Regions from separate parts of the Microbacterium azadirachtae genome, predicted to be linked through region 1. Evidence: predicted binding sites of a transcription regulator. Region 1 holds the regulator's gene; the other holds the start of a gene.
The links. Region 1 encodes LexA, which represses DNA repair genes until DNA is damaged. Its sites were predicted from a motif close to TCGAACANNTGTTCGA; they were not measured.

Region 1 (14,054 bases):
TTCAGCTCGAGGTTGTGGCGCATCCCGGCCTGCTGCTTCTTCAGCTTGCCGCTGCCGGTGATCTTGAAGCGCTTCTTGGCACCCGAGTGGGTCTTCTGCTTCGGCATCTTCTCTTCCTTCGTATGGCGCCCAGCTGGGCGACAGGGTTCTGCCCGCATGCTGCGGGAGGTCTGTGTGGGGCTACGGGATCCGGTGGATCACTCGGCCGGGGCGGCCGGCGCGGCCGGCTCGGCCGGCGCCTTGGCGTCGCGCGCGGCCTGCTTGTTCGCCGCACGCACCGCGTTCTGCTCGGCCTTCGCCTCGGACTTGTTCTTCAGCGGGGCGATCACCATGACCATGTTGCGTCCGTCGATGGTGGGGTTGGACTCCACCGTTCCGAACTCCGCGACGTCCTCTGCGAACTTGCGGAGCAGCCGGACGCCCTGCTCGGGGCGGGACTGCTCACGACCACGGAACAGGATCATGGCCTTCACCTTGTCGCCGGACTTGAGGAAGCCCTCGGCGCGCTTGAGCTTGGTCGTGTAGTCGTGCGCCTCGATCTTCAGACGGAAGCGCACCTCCTTGAGGATGGTGTTCGCCTGGTTGCGGCGAGCTTCCTTCGCCTTCTGCGCAGCCTCGTACTTGAACTTGCCGTAGTCCATGATCTTGACCACGGGAGGCTTCGAGTTCGGGGCGACCTCGACGAGATCGAGGTCGGCTTCCTGCGCAAGACGCAGCGCCGCCTCGATACGGACGACGCCGATCTGCTCACCCGCGGGGCCGACGAGGCGGACCTCGGGGACGCGGATGCGCTCATTGGTGCGGGGATCGCTGATGCGGACTCCTTAGACGATGGTTTCGGCCACCGTGATCCGGACGGATCACGGGCGAAAGCGGAATCGTCCCACCCGCCGACACTCAGACGTCGGCGGCACCCTGACCCGTCGTGCAGCTCTCGCTGCGCGACGGCTACCGACGTGAATCGGCGGAGTGCTGGACCCGGTAGCCTTGAGCGGCAAGCGCGGGTGGGAAGTGAATCCTCTTTCGTGCCGGGACATAAGCCCCGGAGCCCGCAAGAGTCTATCAGAAGGCAAGACCTTCGGAAAGCCGGCACAGTGAGCATTCCCGCGCCCGACGGCCACGAGCACGTCTCCCCCACCTCCGCGAACGACGACGGCGCCGTGAGCGCCGCGCGCGACATCGCCGACGTCGCGGCCGTCGAGGTGATCACGACCGCCGCCGTGCACCTGCTCAGCGCCGCCGCCGTCAAGGTCGGCCTCGCCGATGACCCGGAGGCCCAGAAGGACCTGGACGAGGCGCGCAAGCTGATCAACGCGCTGGCCGGCCTCATCACCGCCGCCGCTCCGGAGATCAGCGACATGCACGCGCGCTCCCTGCGCGACGGGCTGCGCTCGGTCCAGCTCGCGTTCCGCGAGGCGTCCGTCATCCCCGACCCGATCGGTCAGGGTCCGGGCGAGAAGTGGACCGGTCCGGTCAGCTGAGCGCGCGCGACGCGGCCGCGCCCGCCGGGGTGCGACCGCGTCGCCCGGACCCGGCGACGTGACGCGGATCAGGCGCTCGCGCGCAGCCGCACGGTGAGCGAGTCGACGAGCACCGCGATGCGGTCATCCGCGGCCCAGCGCTGGGCCAGTCGGGCCAGCACGGCGTCGAGGGTCTCGCGGTCCAGCCCTTCGACGAGCTCGAGGGTGACGACGAGCTCCGGGCCGCGCAGTCGCGCCTCCGGATCCCCGGCGGACACCGCCACGTCGATCACGGCGAGCTCGCTGCCCACGCTCTCCTGGAGACCGGCGTAGACCTCGGGCGAGAGGAAGCTCGGCTCCCAGTGCTGCCCCTGGGCGACCGCCCACACCGCGGGCCGCCGCAGCACGAACTCGGTCTCGGATCCGGGATCGAGCACGATCAGCTCCGCGTCGCCGGACGAGGCGGAGAGCGCGACGCGGGCGGCCTCGACCGGGATCGGCCGTGCGATCGGATCCCACGAGCGCATGGTGTCGACGCTCGTGAACGCGGGCTGCACGGTGCGCCCATCGGGTGCGGCGACCGTCACGAGCGACAACTCCTGGGTCTTGTCGACGGCGAGCCCCGAGGGAGCGACCCCCTCCTCGCCCTTCTCCGCGACGAGGGGCACGAGCACGCGGGCGGCGCGGAACGCGTCGACCACCTCCGACTGCGAGCCCTCGCCGGCGCGGAAGCGCGTCAGAGCCGCCGAGAGCGCAGGGTCGGCCGACCCGTCATCCGCCGCTCGCGTGTTCTCCTGGAAGGAGCGCCCCGCCCACGGGACGCCGGCGGAGTCCGCCGCGCCCGCGTGATCGCCGTGGTCGCAGGCTGCGGACGGACGATCAGGATCCGGCGACATCCAGGGCCTCGGCCAGGGTGAACGCACCCGCATACAGTGCCTTGCCGACGATCGCGCCCTCGACGCCCAGCGGCACGAGCTCGCGCAGCGCCGCGATGTCGTCGAGGTTGGCGATCCCGCCCGACGCCACGACAGGCTTCGGGGTGCGCGCGGTGATCTCGCGGAGGAGTTCGAGGTTCGGGCCCTTGAGGGTTCCGTCCTTGGTGACGTCGGTGACGACGTAACGACTGCAGCCGGCGTCCTCGAGACGGTCGAGCACCGTCCAGAGGTCGCCGCCCTCCTTCGTCCAGCCGCGGGCGGCGAGCGTCGTGCCACGCACGTCGAGGCCGACCGCGACGGCGTCGCCGTAGCGCGCGATCACGTCGGCGGCCCATTCGGGGTTCTCGAGTGCAGCGGTGCCGAGGTTGATCCTGGCCGCACCGGACTCCATCGCCGCCTCGAGGCTGGCGTCGTCGCGGATCCCGCCGGAGAGCTCCACGTTGACGCTGCGGAACTGCTTGATCACGCGACGCAGGATCGGCGCGTTGCTGCCGCGTCCGAAGGCGGCGTCGAGGTCGACGAGGTGGATCCACTCCGCCCCCTGGTCGACCCACTCGGCAGCGGCGTCGATCGGGTCGCCGTAGCTGGTCTCGCTTCCGGCCTCGCCCTGGGTCAGGCGCACGGCCTGTCCTCCGGCTACGTCGACGGCCGGGAGCAGGGTCAGGGAGGGGGACTGCGCGAACTCGTTCATGTCGTCCTTCGGGTCACGATGCGCCGGCCCGCTGCGGGCGCGGCACGAGAGAAGAGAGTAGTCCGGGCGTCGACGGGGCACCAATCCCCCGCCGTCGCACGGCCCGGGTGTTCAGAGCGTCGAGATCCAGTTGCGCAGCAGCTGGATGCCGGCCTCTCCGGACTTCTCCGGGTGGAACTGCGTCGCCGAGAGCGGGCCGTTCTCCACCGCGGCGAGGAAGCGGGAGCCGTGCTCGGCCCAGGTCAGCCTCGGCTGCGGGAACGGCGGGATGACGTCGAGCTCCCACGACTGCGCGGCGAACGAATGCACGAAGTAGAACCGCTCGTGCTCGATGCCGCGGAACAGCACGCTGCCCGCATCGGGCTCGACGGTGTTCCAGCCCATGTGCGGCAGCACCGGGGCGTCGAGCTCGGTGACGACGCCGGGCCATTCACCGAGGCCGTCGACCTCCGCGCCGCGTTCCACTCCCCCTGCGAACAGCACCTGCATGCCGACGCAGATGCCCAGCACGGGGCGCCCGCCGGCCAGGCGGCGCTCGATGATCTCGTCGCCGTGGTGTGCGGCCAGGGCCTCACGGACCGCGGCGAAGGCACCCACGCCCGGCACCACGAGGCCGTCCGCTTCGAGCGCCGCGGTGCGGTCGCCCGTGAGCTCGGCGTCCGCGCCGGCGCGGATCAGGGCCTTCACCGCGGAGTGCACGTTGCCGGAGCCGTAGTCGAACACGGCCACGGTGGGGCGGCGCCCCTCGGCGGCGGCGGTCACAGTGCGCCCTTGGTCGAGGGCACCCCGACCACCAGCGGATCGAGCGCCTTGGCCTGGCGGAACGCCCGCGCGAACGCCTTGAACTCGGCCTCCGCGATGTGGTGCGGGTCGCGTCCGCTGATCACGCGCACGTGCACGGTGAGCGCGGCGTTGTAAGCGATCGCCTCGAAGACGTGCCGCACCAGGGATCCGGTGAAGTGACCGCCGATGAGGTGGTGCTCGTAGCCGGCGGGCTCGCCCTCGTGCACGAGGTACGGGCGTCCGGAGATGTCGACGACGGCCTGCACGAGCGCCTCGTCCAGCGGGACGAGCGCGTCGCCGTAGCGGGAGATGCCGGACTTGTCTCCGAGCGCCTCCCGGATCGCCTGTCCGAGCACGATCGCGACGTCCTCGACGGTGTGGTGCGCGTCGATGTGGGTGTCCCCCGAGGCGCGGACCGTGAGGTCGGTCAGCGAGTGCTTCGCGAACGCCGTGAGGAGGTGGTCGAAGAACGGCACCGAGGTGTCGATGTGGCTCTGCCCGGTGCCGTCGAGGTTCAGCTCGAGCTCGATCGTCGACTCGGACGTGGAGCGGGTGCGGCGGGCGGTGCGAGCGGTCATGAGGCCGATCCTATCGAGGCGAGCGCGTCCAGGAACGCGGTGGTCTCGGCCTCGGTGCCGGCCGTGACGCGGAGGTGGTTCGGGATCCCGACGTCGCGGATCAGCACGCCCTTGTCGTAGAGGGCGCGCCACGTCGCGGCGGGATCGGCGACCCCGCCGAACAGCACGAAGTTCGACCAGGAGCGGTGCGGCGCGTACCCCAGGGCCTCCAGGGTCGCCGTGATCCGATCCCGCTGAGCCACGATCTCATCGACCATCGCCAGCATGGTCGGTGCGTTGCGCAGCGCCGCGACGGCGGCCGCCTGCGTGAGAGCGCTCAGGTGGTACGGCAGGCGGACAAGCCGGAGCGCGTCGATGAAGGCGGGATCGGCGGCGAGATATCCGACGCGCGCGCCGGCGAAGGCGAAGGCCTTGCTCATGGTGCGCGAGACGGCGAGCCGCGGGCGGCCCTCGAGCAGCGTGAGGGCGGAGGGCGAGTCACGCGGGGCGAACTCCTGGTACGCCTCGTCGACGATCACGATCCCCCGGGCGGCCTCGTAGACCGCTTCGATCACGTCGAGCGGAAGGGGCGTGCCCGTGGGGTTGTTCGGCGCGCACAGCAGGATCACGTCGGGATCGTGCCGGCGTACCTGGGAGACCGCCTCGTCGACCGTGATCTCGTAATCCGGGTGCCGGGTGCCCGCGACCCAGGTCGCGCCGGTCCCCTGCGCGAGCAGCGGATACATCGAGTAGGTCGGGGCGAACCCGAAGACCGTGCGACCGGGGCCCGCGAACGCCTGAAGGATGTGCTGCAGCACCTCGTTGGAGCCGTTGCCCGCCCAGATGTTCGATGCGTCGAGATCGTGCCCGAGGTAGCCGGCGAAGGCCCGCCGAAGCTCGGTGAACTCGCGATCCGGGTAGCGGTTGACATCGCGCAGTGCGACGGCGATGTCGTCGAGGATGTCGCTGGCGACGTGCTCGGGCACCGGATGCGTGTTCTCGTTCACGTTGAGCGCCACGGGAAGCGGTGCCTGCGGTGCGCCGTACGGGCGCAGACCGCGGAGATCGTCACGGAGGGGTAAGTCGTCGAGCGAGACAGTCACCCTGCCATGCTAGGCGGCTCCGCTGTGCGCCGAGCACAGATGTCAGCGGTTGCTGAGCTCCGTCGAAGCACCGTTGCTGAGCTCCGTCGAAGCACGGTTGCTGAGCTCCTTGCGGGGGCTCAGCGGCCGGTGGCACCGTACCGGGCCGGGATCGCCAGGTGCTGACCGACTTCGATCACGCCGCCGTCGACCATGTTCAGCTTGGAGATCTCCGCGACCACGTCGCGCGGGTCGGCGTCGGGAGCGACCTCGCCGGCGATCGACCACAGCGTGTCGCCCGGCTGCACCGTGACGGTCGCGAAGCCGTCGCCCGCCGTGTGCTCGCCCGAGGCGAGGGCCGATCCGCCGCTGAGAGCCGCGAACGCGATCGCACCAGCGACAGGCAGCGCCACCAGCGCAGCCAGCACGCGTCGTCCGCGCGGGGTGATCCGCAGGCGCGTGGCGGTGACCGGACCGGCGAAGGTGATGCTGCTCATGGTGCTTCTCCTCTGTGTGGTGCGGGTCCGCCTCTCCCCGGATCCCGATCCTCTGTGTGACGATCTGGGGATCCGGGCCTCTGGAGAGGCGAACCTACGTTCCGAAACTACTTTCGAGTTCGAACATCTGTCAAGCGTTCTTCGAAATTCGGTTCACCCACTTCGCCGACACGCTCGAACAGATCTACCGATTCCGCCCCGATCTCGGATACGGTTTCGATACGAAGACCCCATCACGGACCACCGACATTCGAATCGCCGCCCGCGAGATCGGCTCGTTCGACCGGATCCGCGGGGCACGACGCACACGAAGGAGATGGCATGAGCGACGGCGCGACCCCCGGCTCCGAGGCCCCGCGGACGCGGCGCCGCAAGAGCCTCAGTGCGAAGCAGATGGCGATCCTCGAGGTCATCCAGACCTCGATCGCCCGGTACGGATACCCGCCGAGCATGCGCGAGATCGGCGACGCCGTCGGCCTCAAGTCCCTGAGCAGCGTGACCCATCAGCTCGGCCAGCTCGAGCTGAGCGGCTACCTCCGCCGCGATGCGGGCAAGACGCGCGCCATGGAGGTGCTGATCGACCTGCCAGGCACCTCCACGGAGAACCCCGCCGACACGACGCCCTCCGTGGGCGACGCCGCGCTGGTGCCGCTCGTGGGCCGGATCGCGGCCGGAGTCCCCATCACCGCGGAGCAGCAGGTCGAGGAGATCTTCCCGCTCCCCCGCCAGCTGGTCGGCAAGGGCGAGCTGTTCATGCTCAAGGTCTCCGGCGAGTCGATGATCGACGCGGCGATCTGCGACGGCGACTGGGTGGTCGTGCGCTCCCAGGGCACCGCGGAGAACGGCGAGATCGTCGCCGCCATGCTCGACGGCGAGGCCACGGTGAAGACCTTCCGGCGCCGCGACGGTCACGTGTGGCTGCTGCCCCGCAACAGCGCGTTCGAGCCCATCCTCGGCGACGACGCCACCGTGCTCGGCAAGGTCGTCGCGGTGCTGCGCGCCGTCTGACGCCCTCCCTCACGACGAAGCCCTCCCGGAGCGGATCCGGGAGGGCTTCGTCTTTTTTCGCTCAGACGGCGACCGAGACGTCCTCACGGACGCGACGGGTCGCCTCCACGATGTTGCGCAGCGACGCGTTGGTCTCCTCGTAGCCGCGCGTCTTCAGACCGCAGTCCGGGTTGACCCAGAGCTGGCGCGTCGGGATCTCGGCGACCGCGCGGCGCAGGAGCGTCTCGACCTCCGCGGTCTCCGGCACGCGCGGCGAGTGGATGTCGTAGACGCCCGGGCCGATGCCGTGGTCGAAGCCGGCCGCGGCGATGTCGGTCACGACCTCCATGCGGCTGCGCGCGGCCTCGATCGAGGTCACGTCGGCGTCGAGGGCGCGGATCGCGTCGATGACGACGCCGAACTCCGAGTAGCAGAGGTGCGTGTGCACCTGGGTCGCGGTCTCGGCGCCCGCGGTGGAGAGCCGGAACGAGGCGACGGACCAATCCAGGTACGCGGGCTGGTCGGCCTTCTTGAGCGGCAGCAGCTCGCGCAGGGCGGGCTCGTCGACCTGGATCACGCCGATCCCGGCGGCCTCGAGGTCGGCGATCTCGTCGCGCAGCGCCAGCGCCACCTGGTTCGCCGTCTCGGCCAGGGGCTGGTCGTCGCGGACGAACGACCACGCGAGGATCGTCACCGGGCCGGTCAGCATGCCCTTCATCGGCTTCGCGGTGAGCGACTGGGCGTACTGCGACCAGGCGACCGTGATCGGAGCGGGACGCGACACGTCGCCCCAGAGGATGGACGGACGCGTGGCGCGGGATCCGTAGGACTGCACCCAGCCGTTCTCGGTGACGTCGAACCCGTCGAGGTTCTCGGCGAAGTACTGGACCATGTCGTTGCGCTCGGGCTCGCCGTGCACGAGCACGTCCAGCCCCAGCTCCTCCTGCAGCGCGACGACGCGGCCGATCTCGTCACGGAGGAAGCCGTCGTACTCCTCCGCCGTGATCTCGCCCTTCGTGAACTGCGCGCGCGCTCGGCGGATCTCGCCGGTCTGCGGGAAGGATCCGATCGTGGTGAGCGGCAGCGCCGGCAGATCCAGGGCGATCGACTGCGCCGCCACGCGGGCGTCGTAGTCGCCGCGGGTGAAGTCGGCCTCGGTCAGCGCCGCGGTGCGCGCACGGACGGCATCGACCCGCACGCCCGGGGCGCTCAGACGGTCGGCCAGGGCGGCCGAGGCGGCGTCGAGCTCGGCGCCGATCGTGGCACGCCCCTCGGCGAGACCGCGGGCGAGCGTCGTGATCTGCGCGACCTTCTGGTCGGCGAACGCGAGCCAGCTCACCAGGCGGGCGTCGAGTTTGGACTCGTCCTCGACGTCGTGCGGCACGTGCTGCAGCGAGGTCGAGGTCGCGGCGGAGACTCCGGCCGCCCCGAGGCCTCGCAGTACCTCGAGGGTGTCGAACGCCGCGGCGAGGTCGCCCCGCCAGATGTTGTGGCCGTCGATAACACCGCCGACGAGCACCTTGTCCGCAAGGCCGGGAACGGCCGCGGGCACGGTGCCGCGGACGAGGTCGAGACCGATCGCCTCGATCGGCGCGGCGGCCAGCACGGAGAGGTTGGCATCGAGGGCGGCATAGGGCGCCGCGACGAAGATCGCGGGGCGCTCGGCCAGTCCGCCGAGGACTGCGTAGGCGCGCGCCGCGGCGGCGCCCAGCTCCGCGACGGAAGCCGGCAGCGACTCGCTCACGAGGGCGGGCTCGTCCAGCTGCACCCACTCGGCACCCGCGGCCTTGAGCGCACCGAGCAGCTCCGCGTAGACCGGCACGAGGTCGTCGAGCCGGGACAGCGGGTCGAAGCCCTCCGGCGCCTCGTCTGCGGCCTTGGCCAGCGCGAGGAACGTGACAGGGCCGACGACCACGGGACGGGTGCGGAAGCCGGCGTCCGCCGCCTCCTGCACCTGGCGCACGATCCGGTCGCTGGAGAGCGAGAACACGGTTTCCGGACCGATCTCCGGCACGAGGTAGTGATAGTTCGTGTCGAACCACTTCGTCATCTCGAGCGGGGCGCGATCGCCCTCGCCGCGTGCGATCGTGAAGTACGCGGGCAGCCCGATCGTGCCGTCCTCGGCGCGCAGGTCCTCGAAGCGCGCCGGGATCGCGCCCACGGTCACGGCGGCGTCGAGCACCTGGTCGTAGTACGAGAACGACTCGGGGATCGCGGAGTCGCTCCGGCCCAGCCCCTGTGCGGCGAGACGCTCGCGCGTGGCGGCGCGCAGCTCGGCGGCGGTGCGCTCGAGTTCGGTCTCGTCGATCCGTCCGGCCCAGAACGCCTCGACGGCCTTCTTGAGCTCGCGGCGGCGGCCGATGCGGGGGTAGCCCAGAACGGTGCCCTCGGGGAATGCGGTCATGACGGTCCTCTCTGACGGAAGGGGGAAGATGCGGCTCAGCGCCGGCCTGTGGGCACCGCGGGTCGCCGGTCGACATGGCGGGACGCCGGAGGCGCCGCGTCGAGCACCCTTGCTTCCTCGAGCACGTCGAGCACGGTGCGGTGCTGGTTGAACGCGTACAGGTGCACGCCGGGTGCGCCGCCGTCGACGAGCTCGCGCACGAGCGCGGCCGCCTGGGCGACGCCGATCTCGGTGCGCCCCTCGGTGGTCGGCTCGACCTCGAGGGCGATCGACAGCTCGGCCGGGAGCTCCTCACCGCTGAGCTCCAGCACGCGACGGAGCCGGGCGGGCGAGGTGATCGGCATGATGCCGGGCAGGATCGGGATCGTGACGCCGGCACGACGCGCGCGCTCGACGAAGGCGAAGTAGTCGTCGGGGTGGAAGAAGAGCTGGGTGATCGCGAGGGTGGCCCCCGCCGCCTGCTTCGCGAGCAGCGCGTCGATGTCCTGATTGCGATACGTGGAGCGCGGGTGCCCGTTCGGGTAGGCGGCCACGGCGATGTTCACCTTGCGACGCGGCGTGACCTGCACCGCCCCGGGAACGCCGGGGATCGGCCTCTCCTGATACGGCGCACGCTCCGCCTGTGCGCGGTCGATCAGCTGCACCAGCTGTGCCGAGCTCTCCAGATCCCCCAGGAACGGCTCGCTCTCACCCAGCGGCGGATCGCCGCGGAGCGCGAGGAAGCTGAGGATCCCGGCGTCGAGGAACTCCCGGATCAACCGGGACGCGCCCGCATAGGTGCTGCCGACGCAGGTGAGGTGCGCGAGCGGCTCGACCGCGGTCTGCTCGCGGATGTAGCGCAGCACGTCCAGCGACCGGCCGCCCACGGAGCCGCCGGCACCGTAGGTCACCGAGATGAAGCGCGGCGACACGGAGGCCAGCTGCTGGATCGTCTCGTGAAGCGCCTCGACCGGCGCGGGGGTGCGCGGCGGGTACAGCTCGAAGGAGATCGGCACGCGCGGCGAGACGGCCCCGGTCGGGGCGAACGGCGGCACGTCGAAGGACATCTCTCTCCAGCATCGGGGCGGTCCCCCCACGCTAGGCGGCGCCGGGGTCGCACGCATTCTCTGTTTCACCATGTGTCGGGTCCCGGTTCCGCCCCTGTCGGGTCCCGCCGTGCCGGGTCGGCGCGGCTCGCCGACGACCGGCTCTTCTAGGCTCGAGACATGAGCGCTGCATACGGTTCCTGGCCCTCCCCGCTGTCCGCCGCCGCCCTCGCCGCGGCCGGCATCCGGATCGACGGCGCGCAGTACGCCGCGGGCGGCATCTGGTGGAGCGAGTCGGTGCCTGCCGAGCGCGGACGCATGCGCGTGCTCCGGCAGGATGCGGACGGACCGGCTCAGGAGGTGCTCCCCGCTCCCTGGAACGCGCGCTCGCGCGTGCACGAGTACGGAGGCGGCGCGTGGACGGTGGCCGACGACGGGACGCTGTTCTTCGTGGACGGCGACGACCAGCGCGTGCACCGATGGGATCCGGGCGCCGACGTCCCGGTGCCGCTGACCGCCGCCGGCGCGCAGTACGGCGGCCTGCGCCTGCAGCAGGGGCGCCTCTTCGCGGTCCGGGAGGATCTGCGCCCGACACCCCACGAGCGGGCGATCGCCGAGATCCCCGTCGACGGCTCGGCGGCGGATGACGACGCCGCGGTCCGCCGGATCCGCTCCGGCAGCGGCTTCTTCGCCCATCCAGCGCTCTCCCCGGACGGCACCCGGCTCGCGGTCGTCGAGTGGGGCGAGACGCGCATGCCGTGGGAGGCGGCGATCGGGGTCGTCGCGAACCTCGCCGACGGCGCGCACAGCGCGATCCCGGCCAGGGCCGCGTTGCAGCTCGAGTGGATCTCCGACGACGAGCTGCTGTTCGCCGACGACGCGACGGGACGCTGGAACCTGCATCGCGCGCGCATCGGCGTGCAGCCCGAGCCGCCCGCTCCGGCGCCGCCGGCGGTCACGGAGCCGTTCGCCCCCGCCGACGCCGACACGGGCGGCGGTCTCTGGGTGCTCGGCCAGCGCTGGTTCCGGATCCTGGACGACGGGCGGATCCTCGCGATCCGGACGAACGGCTCGGACACGCTGGCGCTGCTGGATCCGGACGGCGCGCTGCTGCGCGAACTCGACGTGCCGTTCGACGCCGACCTCAGCCTCGAGGACACGCACGGATCGCGTGTGCTCGTCACCGGGCAGGGCCGCCGGGTCACCCCCGGTCTCTGGGAGCTCGACGTCGACGCCGGCGTCGCGCGCACGATCCGCGGCGGCGACCCCGTCGATCCGGCGTGGGTGCCCGGCGCGCGGTCCGTCACGTTCGACGGACCGCACGGGCCCGTGCACGCGTTCGATCACGCCCCGGCGAACCCCCACGTCGACGCGGACCCAGACGCCCTCCCGCCGTACATCGTGCAGGTGCACGGCGGTCCCACCGCGCATTCGGCGGGCGCGCAGGCGGGCTGGATCACCTACTTCACGAGTCGCGGCATCGGCGTCCTCGACGTGAACTACGGCGGATCGACGGGCTACGGCCGCGACTACCGCGCGCGGCTGGACGGGCAGTGGGGCGTCGTCGACGTGGACGACGTGCTCGCCGCGGCACAGGGGCTCGCCGACGCCGGGATCGCGGATCCGGCGCGCATCGCCATCCGCGGCGGGTCAGCGGGCGGCTGGACCGTGCTGTCGGCGCTGGTCCGCGGAGGCGTGTTCGCGGCCGGGATCGACCGCTACGGCGTCGCCGACCTGCGCCTGCTCGCGCAGGAGACGCACGACTTCGAACGCCACTACCTCGACGGGCTCGTCGGCCCGCTGCCCGAGGCCGAGCAGACGTACATCGACCGCTCACCGCTGACCCACGCGGACCGCATCGACGTGCCCGTGCTCATCCTGCAGGGGGCGGACGACGCGGTGGTCCCACCCTCGCAGTCCGAGGCGATCCGCGATGCGCTGGCGGCGCGCGGGGTGCGGCACGAGTACCTGCTGTTCCCCGGGGAGGGCCACGGGTTCCGGCAGGCCGACACCGTCATCGCGGCGGCCGAGGCGGAGCTGCGCTTCCTCGGGTCGGTGTTCGGATTCGAGCCGACGCCCTGATCCGTCACCCCGGCGGAAGACCCGTCGTCACTCCCCGACGCGGTTGCGCAAGCGCATGGCGCGCTCCGCCTCGCGGGAGTCCTGGCGCTCGCGCAGAGTCTGCCGCTTGTCGTACTCGCGCTTGCCCTTGGCCAGTGCGATCTCGACCTTGGCGCGTCCGTCGGAGAAGTACAGCCGCAGCGGGATGAGCGTGTAGCCGCCTGCGGAGACCGCATGCGAGAGCTTCGCGATCTCCTCCTTGTGCAGCAGGAGCTTGCGGATCCGCTTGGCCGAATGGTTCGTCCAGTGCCCCTGCGAGTACTCGGGGATGTGCACGGCGTCGAGGAACGCCTCGTTGCCCTTGATGAAGGCGTATCCGTCGGTCAGATTCGCACGCCCCTGGCGCAGCGACTTCACCTCGGTGCCCGTGAGCACGAGTCCCGCCTCGTACGACTTCTCGAGGTTGTAGTCGTGACGTGCGCGACGATTGGTCGCGACGACCTTCTCCCCGCGTTCCCTGGGCATGGCGATCTCCTGATTCTGCGCCGCGCGGGCGCACGGCAGCCTGTCAGCCTATCAGGCGCGCAGCCAGCGGCGGATCGCGAAGCCGGCGCTGAGCGCGGCGAGGATCACGCCGATGCCGATGAGCACGGGCACCACGAGCAGCGCCTCGTTGAACCCCACCCACGTGGTCACGAATCCGACCGTCTTGGCGAGGTACTCCTGCACGCCGAACTTCACGCCCAGCAGCACGGCCGCGCTCGCGAGCACGGATCCGATCACGGCCGCGAACACGCCCTCGAGCACGAACGGCGTCTGGATGAAGCGGTTCGAGGCGCCGACGAGACGCATGATCCCGATCTCGCGCCGTCGGGCATAGGCGGACAGTCGGATGGTGGTGCCGATCAGCAGCACGGCGGCGATCAGCATGAGCACCGCGATGCCCACGGCGATGTAGGTCGCGACCGTGAGCGCGCGGAACAGCGGATCCAGATACTCCAGCTGGTCCTTCACCTCGTCCACGCCCTTGAGCCCGCTGAACGCCTCGGCGAGGACCGCCGACTGCGTCTGGTCCTTGAGGTTGACCTTGAAGACGGCGCTGACCTGGTCGGGCGTGAGCACGCCCGCGTAGTCCTTGCCGACGAGCTTCAGGGTCTCCTGGTAGGCCTCATCCGCGGTCTGGAAGGAGCTCTTCGAGATCAGGGGCTTGAGCGTGGGGCCATCGAGATCCGCCTGCACGGCCTTGATCTGGTCCTCCGTGGCGACGCCGTCGACGCACCCCGGAGACGTGGACACCGAGGAGCACATGTAGATCGCGACCTGGGCGCGGTCCTGCCAGTAGGCGCGCATGGTGCCGATCTGCGCCTGCATGAGGATGGCCGCACCCACGAACGTGAGCGAGACGAACGTCACGAGCACGACGGAGATGACCATGGATGCGTTGCGGCGGAGGCCCGTGAGCGCTTCGCCGAGGATGAGTCCGAACCTCATGACACCGGCCCCACTTCTTCGTCGTCACCGGTATCGAGTCCGAGCCGATCCGCCACGCCGAGCTCGGCGACGTCGATGGCG
Region 2 (14,054 bases), 850 kb from region 1:
GCCGCGGTCGCTCACCGCGGGCGTCGCCCGCCGCGGCCGCATGTAGGCCGCTCCGGCCTTGGTCTGCCGCCGGTTCTGCCGCCGAGTCGGGCCGTTCTGCCGCCGAGTCGGGCCGTTCTGCAGGGAGCCTCGGCGTTCTGCAGGGCCGCGAGCCCGAATCGGGCGCCGAGGTCGCGATTTTCCGGGGAGAGCGACGCGACGGATGGCTCCCGGGCCCTGCGCCTCGGCGCACCCTCCCTGCGCAACGGCGTGCACGCCCTCGGCACCATTCGTCCTCCCCAAGCCAGCACCCGGCGATGTTGTCCACCGATTGCGTGATCGGCGACCCGCACGATGGCGCGGGCGAGCACGATCGGGCAGATGTCGATCGAACGAGTTCTGGCCGGGTACGGCGACGTGGCGCGTCGCTCGCAGCTCGAAGCCCACGGCATCCGGCGAGCGGCGATCGCGCGGGCTGTCGCCGACGGCGGGGTCATCCTCGTGCGCAAGGGTGTCTATGCCCTCGTGCACGTCGATCCGGAGGTCCTGACCGCGGCCAGGCACGGAGGCGAAGTCGCGTGTGCCGGTGCTCTCCGGCGGCACGGAGTGTGGATCCTGGACGATGCCGAAACCCACGCCGATGCCGTTGACGGGAGAGCGGCGCCGTCGTGTCGACCCCATGTCTGGATCGGCCCATCCGGCCGACAGCACGCACACGCGGCATGCCGATGCCGGACGCATCACGAGACGGGCGAGCGCGGTGCCGGGTTCGGCGTCGTGGACGTGCTCCTCGCAATGATCCAGTTCGCGTGCTGCGCCTCGCCCGAGGCCTTCTTCGTCGCTCTCGAGTCCTCGCTGCACCTCGGTCTGATCGGCTTCGCCGGCCTGCGACGGCTGCGCGAGCGCCTTCCTCAACGACTCCACGAGCTCCTGGATCTCGCGGATGACCGTTCCGAGAGCGGACTGGAGTCTCTGCTCAAACTGCGCCTGCGACGTTGCGGGATCGCATTGGCGGCGCAAGTGCAGATCGAGGGTGTCGGTCGCGTCGACTTCGTGCTCGGCGGCCGGATCATCCTCGAAGTCGACGGGCGCCTGAACCACGATGGCGCGTCGCACCGGCACAAGGACCTGATGCGCGATGCCCGGGCTGCCGCTCTGGGGTATGAGACCTTGCGGTTCGACTACGCGATGATCGTGCACGACTGGCCGACTGTTCTCGCGGCCATCGAAGGACGGCTCGCCGTGCTCGGAGCCGTTGTGCAGGGAGCTTCCGCCGTTGCGCAGGACCGTTGAGCAGAACGGCTGGTGTCCAGTGCGAGCTTCCGGGGGATGTCGGCGTATGGCGACGAGGTTTCCCTGCAGAACGTCCGGCCCGCCCTGCACATCGGCGCAGGCATCCGGAAGTCGGGATCAGCGGAAGCGGCCGAGCCGGATCCCCGCGTACGCGAGCGCGGCGACCGTCTCGCCGTCGCTGATCCGCCCGTCGGCGACCATCTCCAGCGCCTCGGAGAACGGCACCCACGCGACCTGGTCGATGCCCTCTTCGGCGCGACTGTGCGCGCTGTCCCCGGCCTGATGCAGCCCTCGTGCGAGGAACACGTGCTCCGGGGCGACCGTGACCCCGTTGAGCGCGTTCATGGTGCCGATCGGCGTCCACTCCTGGGCCTCGAGGCCGGTCTCCTCGCGGAGCTCGCGGCGGGCGGCGATGAGCGGATCCTCCCCGTCCGAGCCGCCGGCGGGGACCTCGACGGAGCGTCCGGTGGTGTAGCGGTCGATCGTGACGAGGCACACGCGGTCGTCCTGGTCGAGGGCGACGATGAAGACCGCCGGGTGCTTCAGCGTGACGACGCCGTAGATCCCGTCGCCTGCCGGGCCGGTCACCGCGTCCTCGCGGACGGAGATCCAGCGGTTGTCGTAGACGATGCGCGAATCCCGCGTGTGCCATGCCATGGCGTGAGCCTAACCGCCGCCCGCCTAGGCTCGGATGCATGGGCTGGTTCGGGAAGAAGAAGGATCCGCCGGACGCGAACGAGTTGCTGCGCCGGTACAACGAGCAGGAGGCCGCGCGTCTCGCCGCGGCGGGGATCGGACAGGCGGGCGCCGTCACCACGACGCCGGGCGTGGTCGCGAGCTCCGCCGTCGCCGAGTTCGCCGTGGAGGACGTGTTCTCGATCACGGGGCGCGGCCAGGTGGCGACCGGCACGACGACGAGCGGCGTGCTGCGCGTCGGGGACGCCGTCGTGGTGCTCCGCGGAGCCGCGCAGATCGGTGCGAGCACGATCACGGGGATCGAGATGTTCCGCAAGAAGGCGACGGAGGCGCCCGCGGGGACCGCGGCCGGACTGCTGCTGAAGCCGAGCGTCGACCTCGCCCGCGGCGACGTCATCCGGACGGCGCCGACAGCGTGAGGATGCCGCGAGCAGATACGCTGGAGGAATGACGCACACGGGCAATCCCTTCGGACAGGTGCTCGTCGCCCTCATCACCCCGATGACGGCCGACGGCGAGGTCGACTGGCCCTCCGTCGAGAAGCACATCGACCGTGTGATCTCGGACGGCGCCGACGGCATCGTCGTCACCGGGACGACGGGGGAGACCTCGACGCTCACGGACGCCGAGAAGCTGCGTCTGGTCGAGGTCGGCAAGGACGTCGCGGCGGGCCGGGCGAAGATCATCACGGGTGGCGGATCCAACGAGACCGCGCACGCGATCGAGCTCTACAAGGCCAGCGAGAAAGCCGGCGCCGACGGCATCATGATCGTCACGCCGTACTACAACAAGCCGACCCAGGCCGGCATCCTCACGCACTTCCGGCTGGTCGCGGACGCGACCGACCTGCCGGTGATCCTGTACGACATCCCCGGCCGCACCGGCGTGCCGATCAAGTACGAGACCATCCTGCGTCTCGCCAAGCACCCGAACATCCTCGCCGTGAAGGACGCCAAGGGCGACTTCTCCGAGGTCAGCCGCGTGCTCAACCAGACCGACCTGATGTACTTCTCGGGCGACGACGCGAACGTCCTCCCGCATCTGGCGATCGGCGCGACGGGCCTGATCGGCGTCACGGCCAACATCACCTCCGCGCCGTACCGCACGATCGTCGATGCGGTGAACCGCGGCGACCTGGCCACCGCCACCGCCGAGCACAAGCGACTCGAGCCGCTCGTGCGTGCCGCCATGACGCACGTGCCGGGCACGGTCTCGGCGAAGTACATCCTGCACGGCCTCGGCCGCATCACGAGCCCCCGCGTCCGCCTGCCCCTCGTCGGGCCGGAGGAGTGGGAGGCCGCTCTCATCGAGGATGAGCTCGCGCTCGTCACCGGCGTTCCCGGTGCGGACTTCTCGGACTTCCGCCCCGACCGCAATGCCGCCGCCGGCGGCGCCCTCCCCAAGGTGCACGGCACGACCCGCTGACGGGCAGCGTCGGGTCCTTCGGCAGGCTCAGGAAACAGATCTTCGGGCGCGTCGCGCCCCGCCTAGGAGGCACCACATGACCCTTCCCCTCGCCGAGCCCGAAGCGCTCGCACCCGGCACGCTCCGCGTCACGCCCCTGGGCGGTCTCGGAGAGGTCGGCCGCAACATGACGATCTTCGAGTACGACGGCAAGATCCTCGTGGTCGACTGCGGCGTGCTGTTCCCCGAGGAGCATCAGCCGGGCGTCGACCTGATCCTCCCCGACTTCGAGCCCATCAAGGACCGTCTCGACGACATCGTGGGCGTCGTGCTCACGCACGGCCACGAGGACCACATCGGCGCCGTCCCGTATCTGCTGCGCCTCAAGGGCGACATCCCCCTGATCGGATCCGGGCTCACGCTGGCGCTGGTCGAGGCGAAGCTGAAGGAGCACCGCATCAAGCCCTTCACGCTCACCGTGAAGGAGGGGCAGCGCGAGCAGGTCGGGCCCTTCGACCTCGAGTTCGTCGCGGTGAACCACTCGATCCCCGACGCCCTGGCGGTCGCGATCCGCACCCCGGCCGGCATGGTGCTCGCGACCGGCGACTTCAAGATGGACCAGCTCCCGCTCGACGGGCGCATCACCGACCTGCGGGCCTTCGCGCGCCTGGGGGAGGAGGGCGTGGACCTGTTCCTCGTCGACTCCACGAACGCCGACGTCCCGGGCTTCACGCCCACCGAGCGCTCTATCGGGCCGGTGCTCGACCAGGTCATCGGCAAGGCTCCGCGCCGGGTGATCGTCGCGAGTTTCTCCAGCCACGTGCACCGCGTCCAGCAGGTCATCGACGCCGCGCACGCGCACGGCCGCCGCGTGGCGTTCCTCGGACGGTCCATGGTGCGCAACATGACCATCGCGGAGCAGCTCGGCTACCTCAAGGTGCCCGACGGGGTGCTCATCGACTACAAGAAGGCGCGCGACCTGCCCGACGACCAGATCGTCTACATGTCGACCGGATCGCAGGGCGAGCCGATGGCGGTGCTCAGCCGCATGGCCAACCTGGACCATGCGATCGAGCCGGGTCCGGGCGACACCGTGATCCTCGCCTCGAGCCTCATCCCGGGCAACGAGAACGCGGTCTACCGCGTGATCGACGGCCTCACCAAGCTGGGCGCGAACGTGGTGCACAAGGCGAACGCGCGCGTGCACGTCTCCGGCCACGCCGCCGCCGGCGAGCTCATCTACTGCTACAACATCCTCAAACCGAAGAACGTGCTGCCCGTGCACGGCGAGTACCGGCACCTGATCGCGAACGCCAAGCTCGCGCAGGACACCGGCATCGACGAGGAGCGCACCATCGTCGGCTCCAACGGCACCGTGATCGATCTCAAGGACGGCGTCGCCCGTGTGTCCGGGCAGCTCGACATCGGATTCGTGTACGTCGACGGCTCCACGGTCGGCGAGATCACCGATGCGGACCTGAAGGACCGCCGGATCCTCGGCGAGGAGGGCTTCGTGTCCGTCATCGTCGTCGTCGACTCCACGACCGGGCGCATCATCTCGGGCCCGGAGATCCACGCCCGAGGCGTCGCCGAGGACGATTCGGTCTTCGACGACGTCGCGCCGAAGATCGTGGCGGCGCTCAAGGAGGCGGCGTCCAACGGCGTGCGCGACAACCACGCGCTGTCCCAGATCGTGCGCCGGACGATCGGACGCTGGGTGAACCAGAAGCTGCGCCGCCGGCCCATGATCGTCCCCCTCGTCATCGAGGCCTGACGCCCGAGCGCCCGAAGGCGGATCCCGGCCCGCAATCCCGCGGAAAGCCGCGTCATTGCGGGCCGATGTCGGTCTGCGGCCGTAGCGTGGAGGCATGCCCAGGAGTTCCTCTGCGACCAAGAGCGCGGCCGACAAGCCCGCGGCCCGCGGTCGTTCCACGTCCGGGGCGAAGCCGCGCACGCCGGCAAAGGCCGCGCCCGCCCCGAGGAAGTACGTCGACGAGCCGGACAAGCCGCCGGTGATGGTGCGCGCCTGGACGGGCCTCGCACACGGCGTCGGCGGACTGTTCCGCGCCTTCGGGCTCGAGACCCTCGAGAAGGATCAGCGCCGGGACGGGTTCCCGTTCCTGCTCGTGCTGCTCGCGATCGCGGGCGCGGTGAACGAGTGGTTCTTCATCGGCAGCACCGTCGCCGCGAACATCAGCGCCTACTCGGTGGGCGCGCTCATCGGTCGCGCCGCCTTCATCATGCCGGTGCTGCTGCTCCTGCTCGCGGGCTGGCTCTTCCGGCACCCCTCGTCGGTGCACGACAACGGACGGATCGGGATCGGCTTCGGGTTGTTCGTCGTCGCGCTGGCGGGCTTCTGCCATGTCGCGGGGGGCATGCCGCAGCCCCGCCAGGGCATGGTGGCGCTCAGCGCCGCCGGCGGTCTGTTCGGCTGGCTGCTCGGGCAGCCGCTCAGCTACCTGACCGCGATCCCCGCCTACATCGTGCTGTCGCTGCTCGCGGCGCTCAGCGTGCTCATCCTCACCAAGACGCCGCCGAACCGCATCGGTCAGCGCCTGGGCGACCTCTACGCCTGGATGTTCGACGCGGAGCGCGCGCCGAAACCCGCCGCGGCCGAGGAGGCGTCGGTCGACGACGCCGACAAGGTCGACGATCCCGATGTGCTGCCCTGGTGGCGGCGCAACAAGACGGGACGCGAGGAGGATCCGGACGACAGGGTCGGCTCGCAGGACCTCACCGAGCTGCTCACGGCGCAGGACGACGTCCCCACGCTCGCGCAGGCGACCGCGTACGACCAGGCCGTCATCAAGGACGACGATCCGTACGACGCCGCCACCGAGATCCTCACCGACGTGCGCGCCGTGGCCGACTCCCTGGCCGAGCAGCAGTCGACGGCCCTCCTGGACGACGGCGACACCGGGGAGCTCGAGCTCGCGGGCTTCGACGGCTTCGGCACCGACGGCCCCGGGAAGGACGGGCTGCAGGCGCCCGTCGCGCCCTACATCCTGCCGTCGCCGGGAGCGCTGAAGGCGGGCCCGCCGTCCGTCGCGCGCTCGGAGGCGAACGACCGGGTGGTCGAGCAGATCACCAACGTGCTCACCCAGTTCAACGTCGACGCGAAGGTCACCGGCTTCTCGCGCGGCCCGACGGTAACGCAGTACGAGGTCGAGGTCGGCCACGGCGTCAAGGTCGAGAAGATCCTGCAGCTGAGCAACAACTTCGCGTACGCGGTCGCGTCGAACGACGTGCGGATCCTCTCGCCGATCCCGGGCAAGAGCGCGATCGGCATCGAGATCCCGAACGCGGACCGCGAGACCGTGGCCCTCGGCGACGTGCTGCGCTCGGCGGCCGCGCAGAAGAGCACGCACCCGCTCACGATCGGCGTCGGCAAGGACGTCGGCGGCAACTTCGTCGTCGCGAACCTGGCCAAGATGCCGCACCTGCTCGTCGCCGGATCCACCGGATCCGGTAAGTCCAGCTTCGTGAACTCGATGATCACGAGCCTGCTGATGCGCGCGCGTCCCGCGGATGTGCGCATGGTGCTCATCGACCCGAAGCGCGTGGAGCTCACGAGCTACGCCGGCGTGCCGCACCTGATCACCCCCATCATCACGAACCCGAAGAAGGCGGCCGAGGCGCTGCAGTGGGTCGTGAAGGAGATGGACATGCGGTACGACGACCTGGCGTCGTTCGGGTTCCGTCATATCGACGACTTCAACCGCGCGGTGCGCGCCGGTGAGGTCGAAGTGCCGCCGGGCAGCGAGCGCGTGCTCAAGCCGTACCCGTACCTCCTCGTCGTGGTCGACGAGCTCGCCGATCTGATGATGGTCGCCCCACGGGACGTCGAGGATTCGATCGTGCGCATCACCCAGCTCGCCCGCGCGAGCGGCATCCACCTCGTGCTCGCCACGCAGCGGCCCAGCGTCGACGTCGTCACCGGTCTGATCAAGGCCAACGTGCCGTCGCGCCTCGCGTTCGCCGTGACGAGCGTCACCGACAGCCGCGTGATCCTGGACAGCCCGGGAGCCGACAAGCTGATCGGGCAGGGCGACGCGCTGTTCTCGCCGATGGGCTCCTCCAAGCCCTTCCGCCTGCAGGGCGCGTGGGTCGATGAGAGCGAGATCGACGCGGTCGTGAAGCACGTCACCGGCCAGGCCCGTCCGGAGTACCGGCCCGATGTCGCCGAAGCGGTCGAGGGCAAGAAGAAAGAGGTCGACGAGGACATCGGCGACGACCTGGAGCTCCTGCTCGCGGCCGCCGAGCTCATCGTCTCGTCCCAGTTCGGGTCGACGTCGATGCTGCAGCGCAAGCTGCGTGTCGGCTTCGCCAAGGCAGGGCGCCTCATGGATCTGCTCGAGTCCCGCGAGATCGTCGGTCCGTCCGAGGGCTCGAAGGCGCGCGACGTGCTCGTCACGCCGGAGCAGCTGCCCGGCGTGCTGGCGCGGCTGCGCGGCGAGGACGTCCCGTCCGCGCCCGCGGCTCCCGCGGCTCCGGCCGCCGCGCTGCCTCCCCGTCCGGCCGATCCGGTACCGGCGTCGTCGGGATACGAGGCGGACCGTTACGGCGAGGACCCCCTGGAGGTGCAGTACCGCGGGCTCCCGGAGGTCGAGGCCGAGCCGGATGAGGACGCCTGGGGTCTGACGGGGCGCGACTGATGGCCATTCCGCGGCAGCTGCCGAACGCGATCACGATCGCGCGCATCCCGCTTGCGATCGTCTTCTTCGTCCTTCTGCTGCTCGGCGGCACGGACGGAGCGACCCATCCGGCATTGCGCTGGGTCGCTGCAGGCCTCTTCATCCTGGCGATCTCGACGGACTGGGTGGACGGCTATCTCGCCCGCCGGTACGACCTGGTCAGCGACTTCGGCAAGCTCTGGGACCCGATCGCCGACAAGCTGCTCACCGGAGCCGGTTTCATCGGCCTGGCCATCCTCGGCGAGGTGTGGTGGTGGCTGGTGCTGATCATCCTGGTGCGGGAGTGGGGGATCACGATCCACCGCTTCACCCTCGTCAAGGAGCACGTCGTCGCCGCCGCCTGGATGGGAAAGGTCAAGACGACCGTGCAGGCGATCGCCCTGTCCTGGGCGCTGCTGCCCCTGCATCAGTGGATCGGTCTTCCGGCCTGGACGATCACCACGACCGTACTGATGATCGCGGCGCTCGTGCTGACGATCCTCAGCGGCATCGACTACATCGTCGCCCAGGTGCGCGGATCGCGTGCGGCACGCGACGCCGGCGCGTGATGGACGGAGCGACGCCGCAGGCCGCGGCCGTGCTCGACGCGCTCCGCGAGCGGGGAATGACGCTGGCCGTGGCGGAGTCCCTCACGGGCGGTGCGCTGTCCGCGGCTCTCGTGGCGGTTCCCGGGGCGTCCGATGCGCTGAACGGCGCGGTCGTCGCCTACGCGACGCCGCTCAAGGCGTCGGTGCTCGGCGTCGACTCCGACGTGCTCGCCCGGAGAGGACCTGTCGACCCGGAAGTGGCGCGGCAGATGGCTCTCGGTGCGCGTTCGGCGCTGGCGGTCGAGGGGCGCATCGCGGACGCAGGCGTAGCCACGACCGGCGTGGCCGGCCCCACGCCGCAGGGCGGCCAGCCGGTCGGGACGGTGCACATCGGCGTGAGCGTGGGGGACCGCTCGCTGAGCCGCGCGTTCCTATTCTCTGGAGACCGCGCCGCGATCAGGGCGGCGACGGTGGAAGCCTCCCTCGTCTTTCTCCTGGAGGTGATCGCGGGCCTCGAGCCGGCGCGCGACGCGCCCGTCCACGACGGCGGGGAATAGAGTGCCCGTGGGTGAAGTTGAGTCGAGTGTGCTCACATTCAATGCACAGGACGAAACACTAGTGTCGAACACGACAGGTCGGGTTAGACTGACCATCCGATCCGGCGGATTCGCCGGGGCGATGGGGGAGAGGAGGTCCCGATGATTCTCGTACGACAGGAGATCGGCGACGTGCTGCGGGACTTCCGTCTGCAGAAGGGTCGCACCCTCCGTCAGGTCGCCGGCAAGGCGTCCGTCGCTCTCGGATACCTCAGCGAGGTCGAGCGTGGTCAGAAGGAGGCCTCCAGCGAGATCCTCGCCTCGGTCGCCGAGGCGCTCGATGTGCCCATCTCCACGATCATGCGCGAGGTCGGCGATCGCATCGCCGTGCTCGAGGGTCTGCAGGTCATCCCGGACGTCGTTCCCGACGAGCTGGTGGCCTCGGTCGAGTCCGAGCTCTCGCTGCGCTGATGCGAAAGTCGCCCGAGCAGGGAGCAATCCGCATCATCCCTGTCCGTCATCCGGCAGAGGCCCGCTGACCGGGATGCGGCGAAGCGAGTTCCTCCGAGCGGTCGATGCGGAGTTCGGGTCGCGCGGTGCTGCCCTGGTGGCGGATCTCGTGCTGTCCGCTGTGGGCGGCCGGACGGCCGCGCAGGCCATGGAGGCGGGTGTTCCTCCGCGCGAGGTCTGGCTGGCGCTGTGCGCCGAGACCGATGTGCCGGAGTCGCGGCGTCACGGCGTGGGACGGCTCGAGCCGAAGCCGCGCTGAGTCCTTCGCTCGGGCTCCCGGTGTTCGATCGACTTCTTCTGCGTATCGGCGTGTCGTCGAAGACATGTTCGAAATGGGCGTATCGTCCTGCACAGATGGTTTCGTGATCAGGATCTGCACGGATCGGCGAGACTCCGACGCGATGTCGGTGGCCCCTCCTACCGTGTTCGATATGGCCACTGAGCCATGCGCCTTGTCGGAGAGCTCGCCCCAGCCGGGGCGGCCGCGACAGCCTACAGGCGGCAGTTCACGAGCACGAAGGAGCACGTCATGCCCTCACCCGCAGACCGCGAGAAGGCCCTGGAATCGGCACTCGCCCAGATCGACAAGCAGTTCGGAAAGGGCTCGGTCATGCGACTGGGCAGCGACGAGCGCGCTCCCGTCGAGGTCATCCCGACCGGTTCGATCGCTCTCGACGTCGCTCTCGGCGTCGGCGGACTGCCGCGCGGCCGCATCATCGAGATCTACGGCCCGGAGTCCTCGGGTAAGACGACGCTGACGCTGCATGCGATCGCCAACGTGCAGCGCGCCGGCGGCATCGCCGCGTTCGTGGACGCGGAGCACGCGCTCGACCCCGACTACGCGAAGAAGCTCGGCGTCGACATCGACCAGCTGCTCGTGTCCCAGCCGGACACGGGAGAGCAGGCGCTCGAGATCGCCGACATGCTGATCCGCTCCGGCGCGATCGATCTCGTCGTGATCGACTCCGTCGCGGCTCTCGTGCCGCGCGCCGAGATCGAGGGCGAGATGGGCGACTCGCACGTCGGCCTTCAGGCCCGCCTCATGTCGCAGGCCCTCCGCAAGCTGACCGGTGGGCTGAACCAGACCAAGACCACGGCGATCTTCATCAACCAGCTGCGCGAGAAGATCGGCGTGTTCTTCGGCTCGCCCGAGACCACCGCCGGCGGTAAGGCGCTCAAGTTCTACGCCTCCGTCCGCCTCGACATCCGCCGCATCGAGACGCTGAAGGACGGCGCGGAGGCGGTCGGAAACCGTACCCGCGTCAAGGTCGTCAAGAACAAGATGGCGCCGCCCTTCAAGCAGGCCGAGTTCGACATCCTGTACGGCACCGGCATCTCGCGGGAGGGCAGCCTGATCGACTTCGGCGTCGACCACGGCATCGTGAAGAAGTCCGGTGCCTGGTACACCTACGACGGTGACCAGCTCGGGCAGGGCAAGGAGAACGCCCGCAACTTCCTGCTGAAGAATCCTGACATCGCCGAGACCATCGAGACGCAGATCAAGCAGAAGCTCGGCATCGGCGGCGCAGCGGCTCCGGCCGCCGCAGCCGACGAACTGGCTCAGCGTCGTCCGGCCTGATCATGCTTCGACGGAGCTCAGCAACCGGGGTGAGCTGTGAGCGATGACGGGGGCGGGGCGTCGTCCGACGACCAGCGGCTCGCCCCCGTGATCCCTCTCTTCGGCGGACAGGGGGCATCCGGAGCGGCTCGGCGCAGTCTCGCAGCCGACCGTTCCGGGACACCCTCCACCACGGAGGAATGGCGCTCGACGTGGGCGGAGGAGTCCGCTGCGGAGCGACAGGGCCCCGGGCCGCGGCACCCTGCGGCGGCGGCACTCGCTGCCGGTGAGCGGTCGACTGCGCCGCACGGACGGAGTGGCCTTCGGGCCGTCGCGCCGCGAGACGACCACGGCGAGGAATCCGCGGTTCCGATCGCGGATGCGACCGAGGTGCTGGTGCGCCGGCTCCGAGGCAAGCAGCTCTCCAGCCGCGAGGCCGGCGACGTACTGCGCGAGCACGGTGTCCCGTCCGCACAGCGCGACGACATCGTCGCGGAGTTCGAGCGCCGAGGCTATCTCGACGACGCCTCGCTCGCCGAGCTGCTGGTGACATCGGGATCGGAGCGGAAGGGCCAGGGCCGCGTCGCGATCTCGCGCACGCTCAGCCAGCGCGGCATCCCGCGTGAGATCGCGGACGCGGCACTGTCCGTTCTGGAGGACGACGATGCGGAGCGCGCTCTCGAGTACGCCCGATCGAAGATGTCGGGCCTCCGCCGCTACGACGAGGACACGGCGATCCGCCGTCTCGTGGGGCAGCTGTCCCGGCGCGGCTATGGCGGGAGCGTGGCGCTGACCGCCGCGCGCACGGCGTGGCGCGAGACGCAGCGCGGCAGCGGCACGGGACGCGTGCGGTTCGAGGAGAGCTGACGTAGGGCGCCCACGGGAGATCAAGCGCTCGTCGCCGCGTGAGACGGATCGATTCCCACCAGGCGAAAGTAGAATGGCAGGCACTATGACCATTCCCCTCTCCGAGCCCACGATCATCGCGCCCTCCGATGCGGCGATCGACGAGGGCGGGCGCCCGCGCACCTACGAGGTGCGCACCTTCGGCTGCCAGATGAACGTGCACGACTCCGAGCGTCTGTCCGGATCGCTGGAGAGCGCAGGCTACGTCCGCGCTGAGGCCGACGACGAGGCGGACATCGTCATCATCAACACGTGCGCGGTGCGCGACAACGCGGCCGGCAAGCTCTACGGCACGCTGGGTCACCTGAAGAGTCGCAAGGACAAGCATGCCGGCATGCAGATCGCTGTCGGCGGCTGCCTCGCGCAGATGGACAAGCAGGCCGTGCTCGACAAGGCGCCGTGGGTCGACGTGGTCTTCGGCACCCACAACATGGGCTCGCTCCCCGGGCTCCTGGAGCGCGCCCGCCACAACGGCGAGGCCGAGCTCGAGATCCTCGAGTCACTCGAGGTGTTCCCGTCCACGCTGCCGACCCGTCGCGACTCGGCCCACAGCGGCTGGGTGTCGATCTCGGTCGGCTGCAACAACACGTGCACCTTCTGCATCGTGCCGAGCCTGCGCGGCAAGGAGAAGGACCGCCGTCCGGGCGACATCCTGAACGAGATCCGCCTGCTCGTCGAGGACGGGGCGATCGAGGTCACGCTGCTCGGGCAGAACGTGAACTCCTACGGCGTGGAGTTCGGCGATCGGCAGGCGTTCGGCAAGCTGCTCCGCGCGGCGGGGGAGATCGAGGGGCTGGAGCGGATCCGCTTCACCAGCCCGCACCCGGCCGCGTTCACCGACGACGTCATCGACGCGATGGCGGAGACGGCGAACGTGATGCCGCAGCTGCACATGCCGCTGCAGTCCGGCAGTGACCGGATCCTGCGCGCGATGCGTCGCTCGTACCGCAGCGACCGGTTCCTCGGCATCCTCGACCGCGTGCGTGCGAAGATCCCGCACGCCGCGATCTCCACCGACATCATCGTCGGCTTCCCGGGCGAGACCGAGGAGGACTTCGAGGACACGATGCGCGTCGTCGAGCAGGCCCGCTTCGCGAGCGCGTTCACCTTCCAGTACTCGATCCGCGAGGGCACGCCCGCCGCGACCATGGAGGACCAGGTTCCCAAGGAGGTCGTGCAGGCGCGCTACGACCGGTTGATCGCGCTCCAGGAGCGCATCTCGCTCGAGGAGAACCAGAAGCAGCTCGGCCGCGAGGTCGAGGTGCTGGTCTCCGTCGGCGAGGGCAAGAAGGACGCGGAGACCCACCGTCTCACCGGGCGTGCGCAGGACAACCGCCTGGTGCATTTCGAGTTGCCGGAAGGATCGGACAGGCCCCGTCCGGGCGACGTGGTGACGGTGACGATCACGCACGCCGCGCCCTTCCACCTGCTTGCGGACACGCCGGACGGCGCACCGCTGCGGATCCGGCGCACGCGCGGCGGCGACGCGTGGGACCGTGCCCAGTCCGAGTCGTGCGCGGTGCCGGCCCCGGTCGCCGACGGGAAGCCCCGCGCGGTCTCCCTCGGCCTGCCGACGCTCCGCGTCGGCGTGTGACCGGGGAGGGGGCCGGGCCGGCCTCCGAGGTCTCCGAAGCGCCCGGCATGACCGCGCCGCGGCTCTGGGTGATCGTGGGCGCCACGGGCACCGGCAAGAGCGACCTCTCGCTCGATCTCGCAGGGGCGCTGGCCGCACGCGGTCGTCGCGCGGAGGTCGTGAACGCCGACGCGATGCAGCTGTATCGGGGCATGGACATCGGCACCGCGAAGCTCGCCGAGCACGAGCGACGCGGCGTCCCGCACCATCTGTTCGACGCGCTCGAAGTGAGCGCCGACGCCGCCGTGGCCTGGTACCAGCCGAAGGCGCGCGCGGCGATCAGCGAGATCCTGTCCCGCGGTGCGGAGGCGATCCTCG

Region 2: recA (recombinase RecA) is a predicted target of LexA. The motif match lies at 9,955-9,970, and genes of this name have one in related genera.

What each region holds. Positions count from the first base shown of each region.
Region 1 is NZ_CP099706.1:1,295,489-1,309,542, reverse strand. Features, by position in the region: gene rpmI (50S ribosomal protein L35) at 1-107, opposite strand, end outside; gene infC (translation initiation factor IF-3) at 198-788, opposite strand; gene NFX31_RS06190 (DUF1844 domain-containing protein) at 1,101-1,481, shown strand; gene NFX31_RS06185 (SseB family protein) at 1,550-2,356, opposite strand; gene priA (bifunctional 1-(5-phosphoribosyl)-5-((5-phosphoribosylamino)methylideneamino)imidazole-4-carboxamide isomerase/phosphoribosylanthranilate isomerase PriA) at 2,340-3,086, opposite strand; gene hisH (imidazole glycerol phosphate synthase subunit HisH) at 3,198-3,848, opposite strand; gene hisB (imidazoleglycerol-phosphate dehydratase HisB) at 3,845-4,447, opposite strand; gene NFX31_RS06165 (histidinol-phosphate transaminase) at 4,444-5,529, opposite strand; gene NFX31_RS06160 (LysM peptidoglycan-binding domain-containing protein) at 5,649-6,005, opposite strand; gene lexA (transcriptional repressor LexA) at 6,327-7,013, shown strand; gene metE (5-methyltetrahydropteroyltriglutamate--homocysteine S-methyltransferase) at 7,075-9,396, opposite strand; gene NFX31_RS06145 (methylenetetrahydrofolate reductase) at 9,432-10,442, opposite strand; gene NFX31_RS06140 (alpha/beta hydrolase family protein) at 10,602-12,503, shown strand; gene smpB (SsrA-binding protein SmpB) at 12,531-13,007, opposite strand; gene ftsX (permease-like cell division protein FtsX) at 13,059-13,973, opposite strand; gene ftsE (cell division ATP-binding protein FtsE) at 13,970-14,054, opposite strand, start outside.
Region 2 is NZ_CP099706.1:2,148,178-2,162,231, reverse strand. Features, by position in the region: gene NFX31_RS10350 (SDR family NAD(P)-dependent oxidoreductase) at 1-46, shown strand, start outside; gene NFX31_RS10345 (endonuclease domain-containing protein) at 361-1,272, shown strand; gene NFX31_RS10340 (NUDIX domain-containing protein) at 1,390-1,929, opposite strand; gene NFX31_RS10335 (EF-Tu/IF-2/RF-3 family GTPase) at 1,968-2,387, shown strand; gene dapA (4-hydroxy-tetrahydrodipicolinate synthase) at 2,416-3,393, shown strand; gene NFX31_RS10325 (ribonuclease J) at 3,470-5,146, shown strand; gene NFX31_RS10320 (DNA translocase FtsK) at 5,241-8,027, shown strand; gene pgsA (CDP-diacylglycerol--glycerol-3-phosphate 3-phosphatidyltransferase) at 8,027-8,614, shown strand; gene NFX31_RS10310 (CinA family protein) at 8,614-9,150, shown strand; gene NFX31_RS10305 (helix-turn-helix domain-containing protein) at 9,292-9,600, shown strand; gene NFX31_RS10300 (DUF3046 domain-containing protein) at 9,674-9,898, shown strand; gene recA (recombinase RecA) at 10,169-11,218, shown strand; gene NFX31_RS10290 (regulatory protein RecX) at 11,594-12,064, shown strand; gene miaB (tRNA (N6-isopentenyl adenosine(37)-C2)-methylthiotransferase MiaB) at 12,150-13,697, shown strand; gene miaA (tRNA (adenosine(37)-N6)-dimethylallyltransferase MiaA) at 13,745-14,054, shown strand, end outside.